DNA from 3 places in the Oleiphilus sp. HI0079 genome. Region 3 is predicted to be linked to each of the others. Evidence: predicted binding sites of a transcription regulator. Region 3 holds the regulator's gene; each other region holds the start of a gene.

Region 1 (7,966 bases), on a different contig from region 3:
ACTTTGGCGCGTAGGAACAGCACTGACGAAAAACTTTTATGAGTTGCCGGGCGTTTGGGCTGCGATTAATGTATATCATGATTTACAGGCTAAACGTTACAGCGTGAATGGCCTTTCTTCGGAAGAACGGCAGTCTGTTTTGTTCGATGATGAAGCACCGAATGCTCGCCATTTCAAACCACAGTCTCTGCGACGCAGGGCGCGATAAATACCTGTCTCTTTATGCTGCTAGTTTAAGCGAGAGAAAAGAGGCGTTGGTCAAGTAAGAGAGACGACACAGGCAACAAGGCCTGTGTCGTTTTGTATCATAATTTGTGCTTAACGCTCTATGCGCCGACGAGTCCATAAACCGATTAAACCCATCGCAAGAAGAGCGAGTGAGCCAGGCTCCGGAACCGAAGTCGAATCGTCATCATTTGGTACGGTTGAGCTACCATCACGCAGAAATGATCCATAGACGTTCACGCGGCTGCCGGAAGAGTCGCTTGTCATTATCCAACCGTCTCTAGAGCCAGTTAATGCGGGCAGTGTACTTGTCGTAAAAAGTGTCATTCCGCCTAACGTTGCGCCTGGGTTGATGAAATCTGCTGGAGTAGACGTTTCCCAAATGAAATTCTGGGCACCGACCCTTTCGCTCCAACTGTTCGGACCAGAAAGGCTTGTGCGGGGATCGTTATCCGGATTTGACATTCGAAACAGACTAGCGGATAGGTTGTTGGTTAGGTTCTCGATACTATAAACGTAGCGGTTGTTTGTACCGCCAAGTTCCGCTGCACTGGTAAATTCTTCGGTCACGCGAAAGTCCGCCGATCCATCATCAATGCCATTTACAAACCAGTCCGATGTCGTAATGAGACTTGCGTTTGCTCCAAGGGATGTAAAGCTAAATACGAGTGCAATGCATATTTTTTGTGCTGGGGACAACATGTTTTCTCTCCTTGTTCTGCTCAGATTTTTGTCTTTAAAGCGACTGATAGAGCTGTCGTTAGTTCAGTCTAACTATTTGCACATCCTTAGATATTACAAACCCTCTTTTTACACGGCATGTCGAAAGTTAGTAACAACTAGCAAATAACTGGTCAAAAAATAAGCAATACATGGGCCGCGTAAACGGATGCTGTATAAAAAGAGATACTTAACGATATTGGAGTTTGGGACTTTTTGAGAAAGTGTAAAGCTTTCCGACGGAAACCACAGTAGCCGCTTTTAACGGGAGTTAGACAGGAGTAGTGTGGGGGGCTGCGGTGGAATGGTTATCCGGTGTCCCGTTCACTTGCCTCAACATGAGTCATCTTCTTCTCATGGATTGAGTAACTGGGGCCAAGCCCCAGTTAAAGAATGTGCTAACGGGTAGCGGCGCTTACCACGTCTTGTAGGGTAGAAACTTCCCGTTCATCGTAACGACAACGCGATCGCCTTTTGGGTCTTCCTGTTTTTCAACGTCCATACTAAAGTCGATTGCGCTCATGATGCCGTCACCGAACTTTTCTTGAATGACTTCTTTTAGCGTATCTCCGTATACGCCGACAATTTCATATAAGCGGTAAATGAGCGGGTCTTGTGGAACGCTTTTTTCCCACGTTTTGGTCGGGTATTCCATCAACGCGGCTTTTGCCCCGGTTGGTAAATCAAGTAGGGCGCAGAGCTTATCAGCGGGTTCCTCTGGCATGCTGTTCATGCCGAGGCACGCTGATGTTACCCAGACCGTTCCAAGTCCTAGTTCTTTTGCAATGGATTCCCAGCTCAGCTCTTTTTCTTTTTTTGCGAGTACAACGGCTTCTACGACTTCTTCTTTTTTCATACGGTACTACTCCGTCTTATGGTTGGTAGATCTCGATTGTTAGGTATGTACTGAGAGGTACTTCAGCAATGGCTATGCCATGACATTTTTTAGAGAATAAAATAGATAAAAATGAGGGGCTTAGGGTTGTATTCGCGTTATGTTGGTGCATGTTTAGCGAACTAGCTGCGGTTCAAACCAGTGCAAAGTACTCCCCAAAAATGTCTTAGCCGCACCAATAAATGCATTTAACGTTTACTTGCCTCGGAGCGTTGTCGTATAAAAGTCTAAGCTCGCGCTTAATCTCGCGGAGATTCCCAACGATAAACTGCCAACTGGAAAATATTACGATTTCATTGACCAAACTTCGTTTTTACTTTCGGATAGCGGAGAGTCAAAGCGAGAAGCGGTTTACTTTTGGTGGGGTAAAGAGCTTATGGCCGTTAGAATGAAAGAATACAAAGCACATGTAAAAGTAGTCATGGCTGAAGCGCCGCATATGCATATAGATCTCGCCACAGTGCGTGATGTTGGCCTTGCACCTTGGTTTTTCAATCTCTATCTCGACCCGAAAGAAGAAATGACCGTAGGTCACCGTCGAGATCCATGGATGGCTACTGTGCTTGGAAAACTTAAGGCGCACGGTGCGACGCTCAAGAAATATCCACCCAAAGAAGTAGGGCTCTAAAACATTCGATTGACGACTTCTTGCTTTTGCTGATGTCAAAGTCTTCGAACACAGGCCCCTCTTTGGTTGGCGATGATGGTTTTCGCTAGTGCCGACTTTAAGGTCAACAAGGAGCACATGCCTATGTACGCGGTAATATTCAAAGCGACGGTGAAAGAGTTGGATGATGAGTATTCGACGATGGCACAACGTATGCGTGATCTTGCCATGAATCAATATGGTTGTACTGAGTTTACGGTATGTACTGAAGGGAGCCGCGAAATCGCTATATCGTATTGGCCTTCAATGGCACATATTCGAGCGTGGCATCAGAATCCGGAGCACAGAAAAGCCCAGGCTCTCGGGAAGGGAAAATGGTATGCATCTTATCGCGTTCAGGTGACCAAGCTTATTTGATCGTGTGATGCAGACTGGGCATAACGCGATGTACGTCGGTCATCTAAAAGACGCGGGCCGAGTGGTTCTGAGTTTTCTCGTCTGCGTTGGCGGCCCCTTGGCTTAAGCAAGAAATATCGTTGAACGACATTCTATTTGCCGGCATTTTTGTGGCTTATTTTTTATAAATCTCGATTTGTTTTGCTGATAGGTAGGACGCCAAAGCCTCGTAGGCCGGCAGAGAGGTGGGGTCGATCTTTGCGTTCTTCGCTGTTGGGAAAGAACTAAATCGAACGATCACCATGTCTGCTTTTGGCGCGATATAGATTGTTTGACCATGTACGCCACGCGCTGCATACGCGTCGAACTCATTGTGAAAATGCCACCACATACTGCGATAGCTTCCTCCTTGCATGGTGTTGTAGCCGGCTTTGGCGAAGACGTTTTTATCTGCGCCGTTTCGAATACTTTGTGCAACCGACGCAGGGAAAATACCTTGGCCGTTGAACTCACCGTCATTAAGGAGTGCTTGCCCAAGTCGCGCTAAATCACGCAAGCCAGCGCTGATGCCGCCGCCGGCAAAAGGCGTGCCCTTGGCGTCCACCGTCATGTAAGCGTCTTGCTCGGCCCCCAGCTTTTTCCATAGTTTTTCGGAGATGAGCTTGGCAAGATCGGTGTTTGTCGCACGGGAGACGATCCAGCCTAATGCATCCGTATTGATCGTTTTGTAAGCAAATGCGTCTCCGTGTTTACCGGCCTTTTGAACCGTTTGAAGATATTCGTAATAGCCGTTAGGGCCCTTGTAATTCGCGGGTTTAGGCATTGGGCTGGCGGCGGCGGAATAGAGCCAAATATCGGCTTTCGGGTCGGCGTAATCTTCGCTGTATTGGAGGGCGGTCGTCATATCCATCACTTGGCGAACGGTTGCATCTCCGAATGCGCTGTCTTTTAGTTCGGGGACGATGCTTGCTACTGCAACGCGATCATCAAGTAGGCCTTCCGCAATGAGCATTTCTGCGATTAAACCCGTGAACGATTTGGTCATCGACATAGCTGCGTGTTTGCCATCTTCGTCCAAACAGCCCCTATACTGCTCATAGACAATCTTGCCTTGATGAAGTACTACGATGCCGTCTGTGTAGTTTGCGCTGAGTGACTCTTTCCATGTCATGCTCTTATTGCTTCCAAGGGGGGTGAAGCGAAGTGAGTCTATCCTGTCATCCAGCGCGTACTCAAAGCGATGAGGGGCAGCAAGGCCGCGGCTAATTTGTTTCGTGGGCAAAAGCTCGCGAATATGGCACACCGTCCAGCGTAGATTGGGGAAGCTGAAGTAATTCGATTGCGGCTGCATAACCAGCTTGTCGTCCGGGGGCGGAAACCCTTGCATCAAGCCTAGCTGGTTTGGGTCTGATGTCGCAGCGTTTAAGTCGGTTTTCGATTTCACCACAGCCGTTTTTTCTGGCGTTCGGTCGGTCTCGGCTTGGCTTTTTGAGGTTTTATCACTCGCGAGACAACCTGACATAGAGAGCGTCAGAAAGACCAGCGCGAACGCTCTGCAGAAAGGATTGATGGATGTGTGCATGGTCAACTCTTTTTGTTGTTTCAAAACTTGTTTAAGGCCGATAGCCAGTATGATCAATTTGATGGTTTTTCTTTCTACTTACAAGCCTGCCAAATCCCTCTATGATGGAACGAATAAAAAATATACGTTCAAAGCGATTCTTGGGGATCTTTATGACACAAAAAATTCTGGTTACTGATGCTTCTGGTTTTATTGCTGGCCACTGCATTCTCGATTTGCTTGAGCATGGCTATGCGGTGCGTGGGACGGTTCGAAATCTGAAAAAAGCGCCTGCATTGAAGGCAATGTTTGCTAAGTACACGGACAAGGCCGATAGCATTGAGTTCGCGCAGGCTGATTTGCTCAGTGACGAAGGATGGGTTGACGCCGCAACAGGGTGTGATGGCTTGTTTCATCTCGCATCGCCTGTTCCCTTGCAGCAACCGAAAAATGCCGATGAGGTGATTCGCCCTGCAAGAGAAGGCGCATTGAATGCACTAAAAGCCGCGAATACAGCAGGAATTAAAAGGGTCGTGCTCACCTCTTCTATTGCGGCGGTGATGTTTGGGCATGGTGATCAGCATCGCACCTTTACCGAGAAAGATTGGACGAATGTTGATGCGACAGATGTTGCTTACTACAAAAGTAAGGCGTTGGCAGAAAAGGCGGCTTGGGATTATGTCGCCGGTACCGACATTCAACTTTCTACCGTGCTACCAGGCTTAGTACTTGGGCCTGCCTTGGAGAGCGACTACGGCACGTCATTGCAATTAATTGTCGAGATGTTGAAAGGAAAGTATCCCGTGGTTCCGCAAATTGGCTTTGAGGCTGTAGATGTAAGAGACATCGCTTCATTGCACCGTTTAGCGTATGAAAGCCCAGACGCGGTCGGTAAGCGGTTTATTGGGACGAATGGTTGGGTGATGTTTAAAGAGGTCGCTCAAATTTTAAAAGAGGCGTATCCGGATTCAAAAGTCTCTACTCGAGAGTTGCCCGTGTTTCTCTCTAACATTCTGTCCTACATCGTGAAAGATATGGAAATGGTGAAAGGCGAGGGCGGTAAAACCAAGAAGGCCGACAATAGTGCGGCTATGTCCTTGGGTTGGCGGCCTCACTCGATTAAGGATGCAGTAGTAAGTGGCGCTGAAAGTTTGATTGAACTAGGTGTGGTGCGTAATTAAGTAGCGGACGGAAACTTCAGACAGAGATCGTCTTCGCACGATTTTTCATGCTGCCATACATTGGGCAAACAAGGGTCTTGATTGGGCAGAGTTGCAATGCCGTTTCAAGACCAAAGCGATGCGGTTAATGCATCAAACTATTCAGCTGGAATGCGCCGATGATGCCGTCTACGAGCATTTGAGTGCCGACGACGCAAAGAATCAAGCCCATCAGTCTCGTGATAATGCCGGTAATCGCCTCGCCAACGCGCTTCAAAATACGCGTGCTGAGCAAAAAGCAGCACAGCGTAACAAGGCACAGGATAAAGAACGCGCCTATTGTGATCAGCGTTTCATGCCAGGAACCCATCGAATAGTTCATGGCGGTAGCAATTGTACCGGGGCCAGCAAGGATCGGGACCGCCAACGGAGAGACGGAGAGATCTGGATGTTCGACGGTGTCTGCAGAATGAAATTTCGATTCTTTACCATTCAGCATGTGATAGCCAATGATGAAAATTAGCACGCCCCCTGCAATGCGGAATGCAGACAGAGAAATGCCGAATAGCTGGAACAGGTATTGGCCGATCAAAGCAAAAGCGACAATCGTCACGAAAGCAATCAGAATGCCTTTTGCCGCCAGCTTACGGCGTTCATCGTAATTGAGATTCTCACTCAACGAGGCGAAAACCGTGGTGTTAGCTATCGGATTCATAATGGCAAAAAATGCCATAAATACGCTGAGTCCATGTTCGACGATGCTGCTCATTGGTGTTGCATCCTTTTAGATGAGTGTTTGAAGAAACGCATTGAGCTTATGGATGAGACGACTTAAAGGCAAGCCCGCAATCACGCGATAGAAAAGGCCTGTACCCTAGTTCAAAGTGTCTTTGCCCTTATCTGGTCGATATGCGGTCGAGATTGCGGGTTAGCAGAGAATGAAGGGTTTACGGTTGTTTTAATGCGCGTATATTTGTTCTCTTCTTTTATTCGATAGCACTGTTTTTATGCACTTAAAACCATCAGATCTTAATCTTCTTCGGGAACGGGCCGAGCGCGTTGCCAAAGAGGCGGGCGCACTTATTATGCGCTATGCGGGCGCAGTGCCAGAAATCAAACATAAGGCCGGTGCTGTCAGTCTTGCGGCGCAGGTTGTGACGGAAGTAGACCACAAGTGTGATGCGTTGATTCGCGAACGCTTAATGGACACGGTTGATCGCTTCGATCTGGCTCTGCTCACTGAAGAAACTGAAGATGACGGTTCGCGCTTAAAAAAAGACTATTTTTGGTGCGTTGATCCTTTGGACGGAACGCTCGCTTTTACACGTTCCGTGCATGGATACTCGGTGGCCATTTCTCTCATTACGAAACAAGGTGAGCCGGTTATTGGTGTGGTTTATGACCCACTTAAAGATGACCTGTATTCTGCTGTGAAAGGGCAAGGTGCGAAGCATAACGGCCAGCGCTGGAGACCGCTCGATGAAAACAAAGTGGCAGTGGAAGAGGCGGTAGAATTTATTGTGCAATTGGATTGCAGCTTTATTGAGAGCACTCGTTTCGTTGACATATGGGCGCGTGTGGAGCAATGGGCTGTTGATCAGGGTTATTCGGGCGCCAGGTATTTGAGCGACGCCGGCGGTGTGATGAGTGCAATTGCGGTGCTGCGTGAACCCCCTGCCTGTTACTTTAAACCTCCGAAAGACCAAAGCGGCGGCGGGAGTGTATGGGACTTCGCAGCGACGGCATGCATTTTTGCCGAAGTAGGTGCATATGCGATGGATTATTCTGGCAAGTCGTTTCATTTCAATCCTAAGGGTGATACCTATATGAATCATTGCGGCGTGATGTTTTCAACCAATGACTTTAGCGCTTCGATGCAAGCGGCGGGTATTATGCTGGGTTGAAGCTTGCTAGGTTGAAGCTTGCTAGGGAGCTCGTTCGGAAAACACTGTTTTAGATAGGCCACTTCTGAAGTTTTATTGACCCCGTAAACTAAAGTCAGTTATTTGAGAACGAAGAGCTGCTCAGCCTAGTTCTCGTAACAATCAAGAAGTGCTTAATCAAAATAATAATAGGGTGACCCTCATGGCCATTGTGCTCAACGTATTCTTTATCGCGGTATTGTGTGTGATCTTAAATACCACGCAATCAACACTTCTCGATATGCTTTTCAGTAACGCTATCGCGCAAGCAGTATTGTTCTTTTTCGTTGTTTGCATCCCCTTCTGGCGCACAAAGAGAATGTCTTATGTGGATATCGCCTGGCCTTTTGGTGTGGCTATTATCGGCGCGCACATTCTTTTAATGGGCGAAGCCGAGCCTATTCGCAACACCATTGTTGGGGCTGTGTATTTGTTCATTGGATTAAGAATGGGCATTGGCGCGATTACTATGGCGAAGGC
Region 2 (7,966 bases), on a different contig from region 3:
TGAACGATGCACAAGGCTCTGAGCACATCGCAAGTTTTCATTTGCCGGGTGAGCTCTTTGGCTTAGACGCGATATACAGTAGTGTCCATGGTTCCGCTGCGGTGGCGTTGGGTACGTCTAGTCTCTGTGCGATTCGTTACAAAGACCTTGAGAATCTTGCAACGAAGGTTCCTGGCCTTCAACAGCACCTTTTTAGTCTAATGAGTAAAGAAGTACATAACTCCTTTACCAAATTGCATGAGCATAGTGTTGATCAGAAACTTGCGGCATTCCTTGTTGCGCTGTCCGCTCGTTACAAGCAACGAGGCTATTCAGAGACGCGTTTTCATTTGATGATGGCGCGCCGAGATATTGCAAATCACCTGAATATGGCGCCGGAGACGATCAGTCGATTATTCAAGCGTTTCCAAAAAGATGGTTTGATCGAGGTGAAACGCACAGACCTGAATATTCTGGACTTGGAAGCGCTAAAAGACTTAAGTGGATGTTCGGGTTCCTGCGACTAGTTCAGGAACCAACTTGCCTGGCTTTGTTCTAATCTCAAAACCTTGGCTTGAGTGCTAGCATGTTCAGATCGCTATTTTTTCTCTTTACGTTTGTGTTTTCCGGCATCGTGTTGGGGAGCGGACAGGCACCTGACTTTCGACTACCGGCTCTCGATGGTTCTGGTCAGCACAGTTTGACTGACTATCGTGGAAAGGTGGTTTATCTCGATTTTTGGGCTTCATGGTGCGGCCCATGTCAGCAATCACTCCCCGCTTTAGATGCCTTACAAAAAGAGTATGATCCCGAAGACTTTCAAGTGATCGCGATCAATCTGGATGAGAGCCCTCAAGAGGCTCGCGACTTCCTCCAAAAATTCCCCGTTGATTATACGATCCTCTCTGAACTGACAGGTAAAACTCAGCGAGCTTATAATCTGGTTGGGCTACCTTCTTCCTTTTTGATTGACCAGAAAGGAGAGGTGATTGGCTCTTTTCAGGGCTTTCATCCTGGGCATATTGCCCGCCTGAAAAAAGCCATCGGTTACTTGCTAGAAGAGTGATTTTTTCGATATTGCGAGGGGCTAAGCGAACTCCAGCGCTTAAAGGCATGATTAAACGCCGCTGCTTCCTGATAGCCAAGTTTTAGTGCAATCAGCTCAATGCTTAGCGAGGAATCCCCTAACCAGCGCTTCGCTTTTTCAAATCGCACATCGTCCAATACAGCCTGAAAACTGCTACTTTCATCACTGAGCTTTCTGCGTAAGGTGCGCTCAGACATACCAAACGTTTGAGCGGCTTCTTTCGCTTTTGGTATGTCATAGCTAAACATAATCAGATAGCTTTTTAGGGCATCTGCGAGCGTTTCTTCCTGTTGGCTGGATTCGTAAAGAATGTGCTCGCATTGCTCCCGATACATATCGAATGCATTTTTGTTTGCCTGTGGGAACGGTGTTTTTAGTACGCTGGTGGGAATAACAATACGATTACTTGGCATGCCAAATTTAACTGTGCAGCCAAACGCGCTGCTAAATTTGTCGAGGTCCTGTTTCTTTGGCTTTGCCGTCATGTGGACTTCGGAAATAATAAACTCAACACCGTTCATTAAATAGATATCGCGCATTAGCTTTACGCAGCCAGCCATATCTCTATAAACGATAAACTCTCGTACATCTTCAGGGAGCATGGCTGGATCAATTCGAAAGGACGAATGTTCAGGCGCAAGTTCAAAACTTACTTCTCCATACATGTAGCCCATAGCCTGATATCGAATGCCCATTTGGCAGCTTTCATAGCCATCTTTGCAGCTGGCGAGTAACATCGCGAAGGGCCCGTAACCTGCAGGCCCGAGATAAGGGCCTATGCCAAGTGCAATGAGCGGGTCCGGATGGAGCTTGAACAGATCTTGATAGACCTCAAGCTCTTTGCTGCGCGTGATGCGTGCGTTGGGGTCAATGCGGTCTTTATTTAGACCATGTTGGTCTAGTATGGCATCGCTTTCTAATCCCTTGGATTTGAAAAGCTGGGCAGTGTAGGTTAAACCTAAAACGGATCTTGTCGGCATAATTCTATCTTTGTTATTGGCCACAAATATCAACTCAGCATGGAGCTTACCATAGTCTGGCTATTCTCTGTCCACTAGCATGCCTTGGTTTTTGCCAAGTAAGTGCGAATTTAACTGTTCTATAAGGAAGATAATGTGAAGAAATTACTTGTGTCTGTCGCTGTGCTGGCGGTAATCGTTCTGGGTTTTAATATTGTTAGTAATGAATACCGCGTTGAGTTTCGTGACTGGGCGATGTCGATGGAGGCCGATAAAGCGGGGCTGAAGCATAGACTGGTTGCGATGAGAGGGCAGCAGATTGCTGTTTTTGACAATGAGGTAGATGCACCAGTCATGCTGATGCTGCATGGCTTTAGTGGCAGCAAAGTGAATTGGTTGCGTCTTGCTCAGCAGTTCGGTGATGAGTATCGCGTTATCGCCCCGGACTTGTTGGGCCATGGTGAAAATATCCGTGATATAGCAGGGAGCTACCATATTGCAGACCAGGTTGCTTTTGTGAATGAGTTAATGGCCAAGTTAAGCGTTGAGCGTTTTCATTTGGTTGGAAATTCAATGGGCGGCGCAATTTCGTCACTTTATGCGGCGAGGCATCCTGAGCAAGTACTAAGTATGACACTCATAAGTCCTGCAGGGGTGCATGATTTTCCATCCGAAATGGACGCTCTGCTAAAAGAAGGAAAGAATCCGTTGATCCCAGAGAGTGAGGAGCAGTTTTACACGCTTTTGGATTTTGTCATGTCTGAGCAACCGTTTATTCCGGCGGCAATCGCAAAAGCGGAGGCTGAGGTGTCTGTTTCTCGCGCTGAAATAAACAAAAAGATCTTTGCGGATATTCGTTCAGATATGGAGCTTGGTCTAGAAAAAGAGTACAAGAACATTTCGGCGCCAACGCTGATCATATGGGGAGACCAAGACAAAGCGATTAATGTGAAAAATATTGATCGATATGCAGCGCTTGTTTCGAATTCACAAAAAGTTGTTCTTGAGGGAATTGGACACGTTGCCATGATAGAAGTGCCTGAATATACAGCAGAACTCATGCGCAAGTTTCTAAAGAACTAGTTTTTAATTATAGGCAGAAAAAAGGCTCCCATTTGGGAGCCTTTTTTATACGAGTTGGCTAAGGACGAATTAGTCTTTAGTGAACTCTGGGTACGCTTCCATACCACACTCTGAAAGGTCGACACCTTCGTACTCTTCTTCTTCTGATACTCGAAGACCCATCACTGCTTTGATGACGCCCCAAGCGATCAAGCTTGTTACGAATACCCATACGAAGATAGTCAATGCGCCTACTAGCTGACCCATGAACGTAGCGTCTGCGTCTGATAGAAGAACCGCGAAGATACCCCAAAGACCAACAACACCGTGTACAGAGATCGCACCGACTGGATCGTCAAGCTTAAGCTTGTCGAGCGTTACGATTGAGAACACTACGATCACACCACCGATTGCACCGATGATAGTAGCAAGAAGTGGAGATGGATCAGCAGGTTCAGCGGTAATCGCAACTAGACCAGCAAGAGCACCGTTCAATGCCATTGTAAGATCTGCTTTACCGAATAGGATGCGCGCTACAAGTAGAGCTGCGATCAAACCACCAGCTGCTGCTGCATTGGTGTTAAGGAATACGCTAGCAACTTCGTTAGCTACACCGATGCCGCCAAGCTTCAAAGTAGAACCGCCGTTGAAACCGAACCAGCCCATCCAAAGGATGAATGTACCAAGCGTTGCAAGAGGAAGGTTAGCTCCAGGAATCGCGTTCACTTCGCCGTTAGGACCGTATTTGCCTTTACGTGCACCAAGAAGGATTACACCTGCAAGGGCTGCTGCTGCACCCGCCATATGAACGATACCAGAACCAGCATAGTCGCTGTAGCTAAGCTCGTACAAGCCGAATACTGCATCACCGTTCCAAGTCCAAGAACCTTCCATTGGATAGATGAAACCAGTCATGACAACTGCGAATACTAGGAAAGCCCAAAGCTTCATACGCTCAGCAACTGCACCAGAAACAATAGACATTGCTGTTGCAACGAATACTACCTGGAAGAAGAAGTCAGAAGCACCTGAGTACTCACCCATGTCGCCGAAGCCAGCTTCAGTTGCAGATGCAAGTACCGCTGCTACTGCTGCTTCGTCCATTGATGCTACGCTGTCTACATCTGCAAGGAAGAGACCTCCGCCGTACATGATGTCGTAACCACAGACGAGATACATCGTACATGCGATCGCAAATAGCGCGACGTTTTTGGTTAAGATTTCAGTCGTGTTCTTAGCGCGAACAAGACCTGCTTCAAGCATGGCAAAACCTGCCGCCATCCACATTACTAATGCGCCGCACACCAAGAAATAAAAGGTGTCCATCGCATACTGTAGTTCAAATATGTTATTGGATAATTGTTCCATGGGAGCCCTCCGTACTTAGGCCTTTATAATTTGTGTTACTAAAATTGTTTATACAGCGTCAGTGCCGGTTTCTCCGGTACGGATACGAATCGCTTGTTCTAGAGCAGAAACAAAGATTTTCCCGTCACCGATTTTCCCTGTGTTTGCAGCTTTAGCGATTGCTTCAACAACTTGATCAAGCAAATCAGTACCAATCGCTACTTCGATTTTGACTTTTGGAAGGAAGTCCACGACGTATTCAGCGCCACGGTAAAGTTCTGTGTGGCCTTTTTGGCGACCAAAACCTTTTACTTCAGTTACTGTAATACCTTGTACACCGATTTCAGATAGTGCTTCACGCACGTCGTCTAGCTTGAAAGGCTTTATGATGGCAGTTACGAGTTTCATGAATTTCTCCTTGTTATGCCGCCTACTACTTAATGAATATTGTTTACTCGACATGTCAGCGGGTTTTACTGCTGCATTGCATACGCTTTAAGCAGATGGTGTGCCAGTACAAGAAAGTGTATAAATAACAATTAGATACCTGTGAATCAAAGGTTGGCTGGCAAAATCGGTGCGCTTTCTTGGAGCGGTATGGCGTGTTACGCACCAAAATGACGCTCTATTTTGGTGCGTAAAAAATGGTATGTGATTTGGGAAGGCTCGGTGGTAAACTTTTGGACCAAATTTGCTGTACTGGAGACAGTTAGAGTGCTCAATCCCCAACAATTATTCGGTCTCATTCAAGACCAGGTGAATCAAGTCTTTCCTGAGTTCGGCAAGGCGGCTCAAGATGAGATGGCTGGTAATCTAAAGCTTGTTATAACAAGCGTCATTACTAAGTTGGATTTGGTTTCCCGCGACGAGTTTGACGCCCAGCAGGCCGTGCTGGAAAGGACTCGCATGATGCTAGAAAAGTTGGAGAAGACGGTTGCTGAGCTAGAAGAAAAAGTGTCAGATTAATAAAGTGTTTTAAAGCAGGAAAGGATTCTGCTTCTGCCGCACTAAAGCGGTGCGATTTACAAATATAGTGCAAGGATGCCTATGAGTTTGTCTACTGTTAAGACCCGTGCGTTGTGCGGTGTCGATTCCCCTTTGGTGCGCGTTGAGACGCACCTTTCCAATGGTTTGCCCTCTTTTACTATTGTCGGTTTGCCCGAAGCGGCTGTTCGAGAGAGCCGTGAGCGTGTTCGTTGCGCTTTGGTGAATTCTGGTTTTGAGTTTCCGATGCGTCGTGTGACGGTCAACTTGGCTCCCGCAGATTTGCCAAAGGAGGGCGGGCGTTTTGATTTAGCGATTGCGATCGGAGTCTTGGTGGCAAGTGGTCAGCTGTCACCCTCTTCCGTGTCTGATTGTGAGTTTGTATCAGAGCTCGCACTGGGTGGCGCTTGTTGTGCTGTGAAAGGAGTTCTTCCCTCTCTCGCAGTCGCTGATTCGACGGCGCACAAGATATACGTCGCCAATGAGGATGCACGTTATCGCCAGTTATTGAACTCTGAAAAAATTATTGGCGTTCATGATCTTTTAGAATTAGTGCAGCATCTGAGAGAGCCGCAATCCTATCCACTCAAAGCTGAGCCGGTAGAGGGAAAGTTAGATGATGCCCAATCTAAGTGTATTGCAAACCTTTCAGAGGTTGTTGGTCAGTACTCTGCAAAGCATGCTTTGGAAGTCGCTGCTGCGGGAGGGCACAATTTATTATTTTACGGACCGCCCGGAACAGGTAAGAGCATGCTTGCGTCACGTATCACTTCAATTCTGCCGAAGCTCTCCAAGACTCAGGCGATGGAAGTGGCCTCACTTTATACGCTAACGCAAGTACCAAGATTAGAGTCTGATTGGTACGAGCCTCCTTTTAGAGCGCCACATCACTCCAGTTCTGCGGTGGCCTTAGTCGGAGGTGGGGCGCGACCTAAGCCTGGAGAGGTTTCGCTTTCTCATCGTGGTGTGTTGTTTCTCGATGAGCTACCGGAATTCTCAAGGCACACTCTAGAGATGCTGAGAGAACCTTTGGAAACCGGGGAGATATCGATCGCGCGCGCCCAGCAGCAGCTAACCTTGCCAGCTCGGTTTCAGTTAATTGCAGCGATGAACCCCTGTCCTTGCGGATATTTGGGGCATCCTTCTGTTTCATGCACAGATTCGCCGCAGCAGATCGAGCAATATCGTCGAAAGTTGTCGGGGCCTTTTCTAGACCGTATTGATATGCATGTCGAAGTGCCGTTTCAATCAGCAAGAGTGACCTTGCGAACCAATAGAAAAGAAGAAAGCAGTGAGCAGATACTTGCGCGAGTGGAGCGTTCAAGAGAGCTTCAATATCAGCGACAAGGTACTCTTAATGGTGATTTAAAAGGAGAGGCGCTCATGCAAATATGTGCGTTGACGACTGAGCAGAATGATTGGTTGATGAGCACAATTGATGCCTTGGCTTTGTCTAGTAGAGCCGCACATCGAATAATGCGATTGGCAAGAACATTGGCGGATTGCTCGGGGGAATCGAGGATAAGTCAGGGGCATCTGGCGCAGGCCTTGCGCTATCGGCCTATACAAAGGCCAGCAGATTAGCGTGTTGAACTGGCGTTCACAGGTTTAAAAAAAGCAGTTGAACTAAACTGGAGGCAAAAAAAGAGGAGCCAAAACTTGGCTCCTTAATAGGGGTTTCTTCAAGGAAGACAGAACCACGATCGCTTCATCGTGAATCTGTATTACTAAGTATACGCTCAAATTTTGAACAATCGGTGTAGAACATCACTAAATCTGTAACAGATAGTTAAATCGATAAAGCTTTGTGTATGAGATCACAAACTAACCGTATCGCGAGGGCGAGTGATGGCCTTAAACATCGCGTGCTTGCTATGCAGCGCTGCTAATCCTAGAATTCCGCCCACGAGATTTATCAATTACGTTTTCCGATTTACGTTTTAGACTATTCGAGGGATTCCGTGTCTGATCAAGACAATCCAATGCAAAGAGTGATTCGAAGTTTTGTGGTGCGCAGTGGGCGTATGACCGCAGGCCAAACCCGCGGCTGGGATAGTTACTGGGATCACTTTGGTCTTGAGCCGGGGCAGCAACTCGATTTTGCTCAAATTTTCGGTAACTGTAATCCGGTGGTCTTTGAAATCGGGTTTGGTATGGGCAGTTCACTGTTTGAAATGGCAAGTGCAGAGCCAGAGAAAAATTTTGTTGGCGTAGAAGTGCATCGTCCTGGCGTTGGCGCATTATTAGCACAAGCTGGCGATGCAGGCTTAACAAATCTTCGGGTACTCTGTTGTGATGCTGTTGAACTGTTGAAACAGGATATTCCAGACGAAAGCTTAGCGCGGCTCCAACTCTATTTTCCAGACCCATGGCATAAGAAAAGGCACCATAAGCGCAGAATCGTACAGCCTGAGTTTGCGGCTTTGGTGGCATCTAAACTAGCTGATGGCGGCGTTTTTCACATGGCAACGGACTGGGAGCCTTATGCCGAGCATATGGCCGAGGTGATGGATGTGGCTCCAGATTTTGAAAACTGCACCCAGCCAGG
Region 3 (6,783 bases):
TCCCGAAGCTGGTTGCAAAACTCTGTATCGTTAAAGCGCTCTGCAATTTGGCTAAGCAACTCTAGGTGTTCGCTGCTGGCTTCTTTAGGTACGATTAAGACAAACAGTAAGTCGACAGGAAGGTTGTCGATTGCGTCGAAGGCAACCTGTTCTTTTAGAACAAACAGGGCACCAATAACCTGTGTACATTCACCCATACGGCTGTGAGGTATTGCGATACCTTGGCCTATTCCCGTGCTGCCAAGACGCTCTCGTGCGACGAGATTCTCAAACAGGCTGTGTTCGGGTAGGTCGGGTATCTTCGTCGCGATTGTCTCTGCTACATGCTCAAGCACTTTTTTCTTGCTTGAGCCAGGGAAGCCCGTTTGGGTCAGCCCTGGCAGCAGGATAGAGTCAATCGTTATCGAACTCTCGTTCATACTTTATCCAATATTTCTGGGTTTCTAGGCTGCACCGTGAGAGCGCGACACCTGTTTCTCTTTGAGTTTGAGTATTTGTCTATCGAGTTTATCAATAAGCTTGTCGATAGAGGCGTACATGTCTTCGTCCTCAGCTGTTGCGTGAACATCTGTTCCATAAACATGTAAGGTGGCTTCGGCGATCTGTCTCAGCTTTTCTACAGATAGGGTGACTTGCACATTCGTGATACCGTCCACGTGACGCTCGAGTTTCTCTAGCTTTTCGGTTACGTAGTTCTTCATTGACTCAGTGAGTTCAACGTGGTGACCGGCGATATTTACTTGCATAGTTATCTCCTCGTAGATTTTGTTAGCGTAGACGCTAACGGTCTGCTTCTAAATCACAAAACGCTTAATTCGCTTTTTACATCAAGCGTTTCCTTTCATTAGAAGGTGGAATAGACATCGCTTCTCGATATTTCGCTATCGTACGTCTAGCAACGTTAATTCCTTGATCTTTCAGTACTTCTGCAATCTTACTGTCGCTTAGCGGCTTCTTTGGATTTTCAGCGGCAATCAGCTTTTTAATGATGGCTCGGATGGCAGTCGAAGAACACTCGCCGCCAGAGGCAGTGCCAACATGGCTTGAGAAAAAGTACTTTAACTCAAAAATGCCGCGTGGCGTATGCATGTACTTCTGTGTTGTTACGCGCGAAATCGTAGATTCGTGCATGTCGACCGCTTGCGCAATATCGTGAAGAATTAATGGTTTCATTGCTTCTTCACCATAGTCTAGAAAACCCTGTTGGTGCGCAACAATCTTGCTTGCGACTTTGAGTAAGGTTTCATTCCGGCTTTGCAGGCTTTTGATGAACCACTTTGCTTCCTGCAATTGGTCTTTCATGAAGTTGTTGTCGGCGCTGTTGTCTGCACGTTTGATGAAGCCAGCATAGCCGCTATTCACTCGAATTTTAGGAGCGATCTCCGGGTTGAGCTCTACTTTCCAGCGGCCCTTTTCTTTTTTAACAATGACGTCTGGAACGACGTATTCTGGTTCGTTCTGGATAATCGCTTCACCGGGACGCGGGTTGAGAGATTGAATGAGCTTTAATACGTCGATCAGGTCGTCTTCTTTCAGGCGACTGCGTCGAATCAGTTGTGCGTAGTCGCGACTACCAAGTAAATTTATATAGTGACTAACGACTAGCTTTGCCTGGGGAAGCCACTTTGTTTCTGGATCTAGTTGGCGCAGCTGAAGTAGCAAGCATTCTTGGAGATCTTTCGCAGCCACGCCGGCTGGATCGAAGTGTTGCACCCGCTTTAATACTGCAGCAACTTCATCGAGTTCAACGGGATCTTCGTCTTCTTCGTTGAAGAGGCCTTGATGTATATCTTCAATATCGCTTCTTAGGTAGCCATCAACATCGATCGAGTCAATGATGCTTTCTGCTATAAAGCGGTCTCTATCTGAGAAAGGTGTTAAGTTGAGCTGCCAAAGGAGGTGATCGTTGAGTGTTTCGGTTGGCGAATTACGACTCTCAAAGTCGCTTTCCATCTCATCTGAACCAGAGCCAGATCCTGAGCTTGCTGGCCCCGAAGACTGATAAACATCTTCCCAGGCAGTATCAACAGGTAAGTCATTTGGAATCGAGTCACTAAATTCTTCACGCTCGCTGTCGTGTAGCTCTTTCGCTTCGACTTGTTGATTGCCCTCGGGTTCGCTTGACTGTTGATTGACGTTGCTCGACTGTTCATCGCTTGATGAATTGCTAGAGTCACCGCCATCTTCCATCAGTTCGAGCATTGGATTGGATTCAAGCGCTTCTTGTATTTCAGCTTGAAGATCCAATGTCGATAATTGCAGCAGTTTTATGGCTTGCTGCAATTGTGGGGTCATCGTGAGATGTTGCCCCATTTTGAGTTGTAGGGATGCCTTCATTACCATTTGTCGGTCATCCTAGCTTCTTGTAATGCTGGTCATTGTGGACTGTCGTCTCTTTATGCTGCCCAAAGGAGCTAGCTCGTTTTTCTATTTTAAGAACTTCCGAGGAGAAATTGAACGAGTTTTTCACTCTCATATATAAACCTTTTTTCACTGGAAATTGCACAATGAATTTGGTTCTAAATTGTAAACTCGTCGCCGAGGTAAACTTCTCGGACTTTTTCGTTTTTGAGAACGTCCTCGGGAGAGCCTGATGCGATAATGTGTCCATTCCCTACAATATAGGCTTGCTCGCAGATGTCTAGCGTCTCGCGCACATTGTGGTCAGTAATCAATACGCCAATATTTCGATCTCTCACCTGGCGAACAATATGTTTGATGTCGCTGACTGAAATCGGATCAACGCCTGCGAATGGTTCATCCAATAAAATAAAGTCTGGTTCCATTGCAAGGGCTCTGGCTATCTCAACTCGTCGGCGCTCGCCGCCTGATAAAGCCATGCCGTGGCTTTCTCGAATATGTTGAATGTGGAATTCTTCGAGTAGTTGATTGGCTTTGTCTTCACGCTGTTTGTTGTTTAAATCTTTTCGCGTTTGCAGAATTCCTAGGATGTTTTCATACACAGTCAGTTTGCGAAAAATTGAGGCCTCTTGGGGGAGGTAGCCAATGCCCGCTTTTGCGCGGCCATGCATAGGAAGGCTGCTTATGTCTTTATCGTCAATTAATATGTTGCCCTTGTCTTGAGGGACTAAGCCGACAATCATATAGAAACAGGTTGTTTTGCCTGCGCCATTCGGACCGAGAAGACCAACAATTTGCCCAGATTGAATCTCAAGTGAAACATCGATAACTACTTGGCGTTTTTTGTAGCTTTTGGCGAGGTTCTTTGCCTGAAGGGTTTTCATGCGCTAGAGCTTGTCCTCATTTGTACTTGTTTCCGCTTCGTTTGAAGGGTTCTGTATGTCTTCCGTTGGCGTAGTCGGTTGGTTAGGGAAGTACTGAATTTTAACGCGTGTTCCCGTGCTTTCGTCGCCTTTGGCTCTAATTGCTTTTCGCATAATGTCATATTCAATTCGATCACCCGAAAACGAGTTCGTCGTTTGTGCAAGCTTCGCATCGCCACTAAATATAAGAACGGCTTCTTCGGCTTTGTAAGTGATTTGCTCAGCCTGCCCGGTGGTTGCGTCGTCACTGCCCGGGTCTTGTTGGTTGAATGTCGCAGGAGAGCCGATGGCGACTATTTGCGTGACGCTGCGGTCTTTTGCGAAGACAGTAATGTTGTCAGCGGTAAGCTTTGTACTGCCTTGTTTTATAAGTACGTTGCCGCGGTATGTTGAAAGACCTTGCGAATCGTCAATTGTTGCGCTGTCGGATTCGATCTCAATGGGTTGGTTTCTATCAACGTCTATGGCATGACTCTGCGCGGGAAAAAGGGCAAGGCATGCTAGAAAACCGATCAGCGCATTCAAGCTATTTCTGGGCATTGTAAGTGCCTCGAACGCGCTGCGGTAGCTCAATTTTTCTATCATTTAGTGATGCCTTAAGGCCTGACGAGGTCAGCGTATTATGATTTTGGGTTATCTTAACCTTGCCGGGAGTCGATATAAAGTCATTCACCGTGTCGATGCGAAGATCCTCTGTTTCGAATGTAATGAGATCGTTAGTTTCTCCAACGCGAGACATCAGTACCTCGTTTTGCAAGGTTAGCATTCCGGTGTCTGTTCGATATTGTCCATCTTTTGCGTCTAAGCGAAATTGTTCGCCTGTTTCATTAACATAGTCGATCAGTGGGCGTTCAGTTTCAATAAGGTTTTCGCTTTCGTAATAGTATGATCGCTGCGTTTTGATGAGCAGTTGCAGCTCGCCTTCCTCATTAAACTCTTTTAGTTCGGTGCCTTCGGCAAAGGCGCTTGGTTTTCGTGTAGTGTCTTCCTGAATCAATGACGTCTTTTGTTCCAGTTGATTCGCGTAGTAGATGCTGACCCCAAAGACGGCCACTATGAGAGGTATAACAAAACGAGATCTGGGCTTAAGCCGTGCCATGACAGTGCCTACTTCTCTAAGAAGTGTTGATGGATGCCATCTAGCAGATCTTTGGCGTCGAGAATTAAATCGCAAACTTCCCGAACTGCGCCTTCACCACCTTTTGTATTCGTGCAGTAGTCGGCGTGCTGGCGAACGAATGGGTGGCCGTTTGGTACGGAAAAACCTAGCCCGCTAGCTTGCATTGCAGATAGATCTGGCAGGTCATCGCCCATATAGGCGCATTGCTCCCACTCTAATGAAAGTGCTTGGCGAACGCTATCAAGAGCGACGCGCTTGTCTTCTCTGCCTTGGATCAAGTGTTCGACGCCTAGGTCTCGGGCGCGACGCGCAACCAGGGGTGAGTTGCGGCCTGTGATTATGGCGACATTGATACCATTCTGTTGCAGGAGTTTTATGCCGTGCCCATCTAGAGTGCAAAAAGCTTTCAGCTCATCTCCCTGTGCTGAAAAGATGATGCGACCATCGCTGAGCACTCCGTCTACATCTAGTCCAAGAAGTGCTATGTTTTTTGCCTTTGAACGCGTTTGTTCATCGAGCTGCTTGCTCATACAACACCTGCTTTTAGTAAATCATGCATATGAATTACACCGACTAGGGTTCTGTCAGGCTCGGTAACCAGCAGACCTGTGATTTTATATTCTTCCATTACATGCAGGGCTTCGGCTGCCAGCGCATCTTTGTTAATGGTTTTGCAATTTTTGGTCATAATGCTGCCGATGTCGGTTTGATGTAGGTCTACCTGTTCGTCAAAGGCGCGGCGTAAGTCTCCATCAGTGAACAAACCTTCTACTTTGTTGTCGTTATCGACAATGGCAGTCAGCCCAAACCCCTTACGTGAAATCTCAAATAAGCCTTCTGATAAGGAGGATGAGGGCGGTACGCTTGGCACTCTATCGCCGATATGCATGATTTGCTCGACGGTTAGGAGGAGCTTTCTTCCTAGGCTCCCACCAGGGTGCGAAAAGGCAAAGTCTTCTTCAGAAAATCCGCGTGCTTCAAGTAGTGCAACTGCAAGCGCATCGCCTAATGCTAAAGTCACTGTTGTGCTTGAGGTTGGGGCGAGACCAAGAGGGCAGGCTTCGGTTTCAATGCTGATGTCTAATGATACATCGCTTGCCTTGGCGAGTGTGGAGCTCTGCTTGCCGGTCATGCTAATTAGGGGGGCGCCCATGCGTTTGATCAAAGGCAAGATCGTTACAACTTCTTCAGTTTGGCCGGAGTTCGATATAGCGAGAACGACATCTTGCTGAGTAATCATTCCTAGGTCGCCATGACTTGCTTCGCCAGGATGGACAAAGAACGCTGGGGTGCCAGTACTGGCGAGTGTGGCGGCAATTTTATTAGCGATGTGACCAGACTTTCCCATGCCAGTCACGACAACGCGTCCCTTGCAGGAGAGCATGATTTCGCAAGCTTTCTCAAAATTGCTGTCTATTCGATCGAGCAGGGCATTTACTGCATTTCGCTCAATCTCAATGGTGCGCTTGCCTGATTCAATGTAATTCATGCTAGTGCTGTAACCGAGTCCTTGTAAAGAATAACTAGATAGACAATATAGCTGCATAAAAGCGTGATGCCGGCTATTTTACCAATTTGGTCGCGCTTACTCACATGATTTACTAGGCAAAGAATCGCAAGCCCAAATGTGAGTACAAGCATAAAGCCGTAATCCCGGAATAACGAGACCTGGTCAATGATTGGCGGCGATATAAAGGCGGGTATAGCCATGACGGCAAGTAGATTGAATAAGTTTGACCCTATTATATTTCCTAGCGCCAGATCATGGTGGCCTTTTAGTGCGCTTGCAATCGAGGCTGCCAGCTCTGGGAGGCTTGTGCCAATTGCGACAATTGTTAGCCCGATGATGAGATCGCTAACGCCGAGCTCGGTGGCGATGCCGCTCGCGCCCCAGACAAGCATTCTTGAGCTCAAGACCAAAGCAACAATGCTTCCAATAAGGTAAAGGTAAGCTTTTGCTTGAGGGATGTCGCTGGCTTCATCTATCTCTTCTGGAAGCTCTTCGGAAGATGAAGAAAGCTTGGCGAGCGCGATCAGGGATATGATGAGTAAGCCGGACAAAATCAAGCCGTCGTAAAAAACGATCGTGCCGTCGATTATAACGAGCGTCGCAAGGCTGGTAGCAATTAATAGAATAGGCAGTTCGACTCGAAGTATGCCAAGCTTAATCGGAATCGCTGAAACGAGCGTAGTTAGTCCAAGAACTAATGCAATGTTCGCAATGTTGGAGCCAATGGCGTTGCCGACTGCCAAGTTGCTTGAGTCTTGTAGCGCAGCCATCGCAGAAACAATCAGTTCGGGAGCGGATGTCCCGAAGGCAACGACGGTCAAGCCGACGAGCATGGGGGTCATTCCGAGATGCAATGCAGTAGATACCGC

What was found. The regulator sigma-54, encoded in region 3, starts transcription at its own class of promoters, with help from an activator protein. The targets are predictions, from matches to a motif close to TGGCACNNNNNTTGCTNT.
Region 1: a site for sigma-54 is predicted at 1,864-1,881, ahead of cynS (cyanase). Genes of this name have one in related genera too.
Region 2: a site for sigma-54 is predicted at 4,931-4,948, ahead of glnK (P-II family nitrogen regulator). Genes of this name have one in related genera too.

Annotation. Positions count from the first base shown of each region.
Region 1 covers NZ_LWFT01000112.1:905-8,870, forward strand. Annotated here, with positions in the region: partial or broken gene A3750_RS01615 (DUF1329 domain-containing protein) at 1-208, shown strand, start outside; gene A3750_RS01620 (PEP-CTERM sorting domain-containing protein) at 319-927, opposite strand; gene cynS (cyanase) at 1,361-1,801, opposite strand; gene A3750_RS25660 (hypothetical protein) at 2,136-2,468, shown strand; gene A3750_RS01635 (antibiotic biosynthesis monooxygenase) at 2,592-2,864, shown strand; gene A3750_RS01640 (serine hydrolase) at 3,019-4,425, opposite strand; gene A3750_RS01645 (aldehyde reductase) at 4,578-5,585, shown strand; gene A3750_RS01650 (MarC family protein) at 5,710-6,333, opposite strand; gene A3750_RS01655 (3'(2'),5'-bisphosphate nucleotidase CysQ) at 6,572-7,468, shown strand; gene A3750_RS01660 (DUF1295 domain-containing protein) at 7,650-7,966, shown strand, end outside.
Region 2 covers NZ_LWFT01000550.1:3,377-11,342, reverse strand. Annotated here, with positions in the region: gene A3750_RS08680 (helix-turn-helix domain-containing protein) at 1-506, shown strand, start outside; gene A3750_RS08675 (TlpA disulfide reductase family protein) at 566-1,045, shown strand; gene A3750_RS08670 (AraC family transcriptional regulator) at 1,027-2,046, opposite strand; gene A3750_RS08665 (alpha/beta fold hydrolase) at 2,182-3,108, shown strand; gene A3750_RS08660 (ammonium transporter) at 3,178-4,455, opposite strand; gene glnK (P-II family nitrogen regulator) at 4,504-4,842, opposite strand; gene A3750_RS08650 (accessory factor UbiK family protein) at 5,104-5,400, shown strand; gene A3750_RS08645 (YifB family Mg chelatase-like AAA ATPase) at 5,482-7,002, shown strand; gene trmB (tRNA (guanosine(46)-N7)-methyltransferase TrmB) at 7,380-7,966, shown strand, end outside.
Region 3 covers NZ_LWFT01001228.1:609-7,391, reverse strand. Annotated here, with positions in the region: gene ptsN (PTS IIA-like nitrogen regulatory protein PtsN) at 1-419, opposite strand, end outside; gene hpf (ribosome hibernation-promoting factor, HPF/YfiA family) at 444-746, opposite strand; gene A3750_RS21740 (RNA polymerase factor sigma-54) at 823-2,337, opposite strand; gene lptB (LPS export ABC transporter ATP-binding protein) at 2,520-3,245, opposite strand; gene lptA (lipopolysaccharide transport periplasmic protein LptA) at 3,249-3,824, opposite strand; gene lptC (LPS export ABC transporter periplasmic protein LptC) at 3,811-4,383, opposite strand; gene A3750_RS21720 (HAD family hydrolase) at 4,392-4,934, opposite strand; gene A3750_RS21715 (KpsF/GutQ family sugar-phosphate isomerase) at 4,931-5,893, opposite strand; gene A3750_RS21710 (calcium/sodium antiporter) at 5,890-6,783, opposite strand, start outside.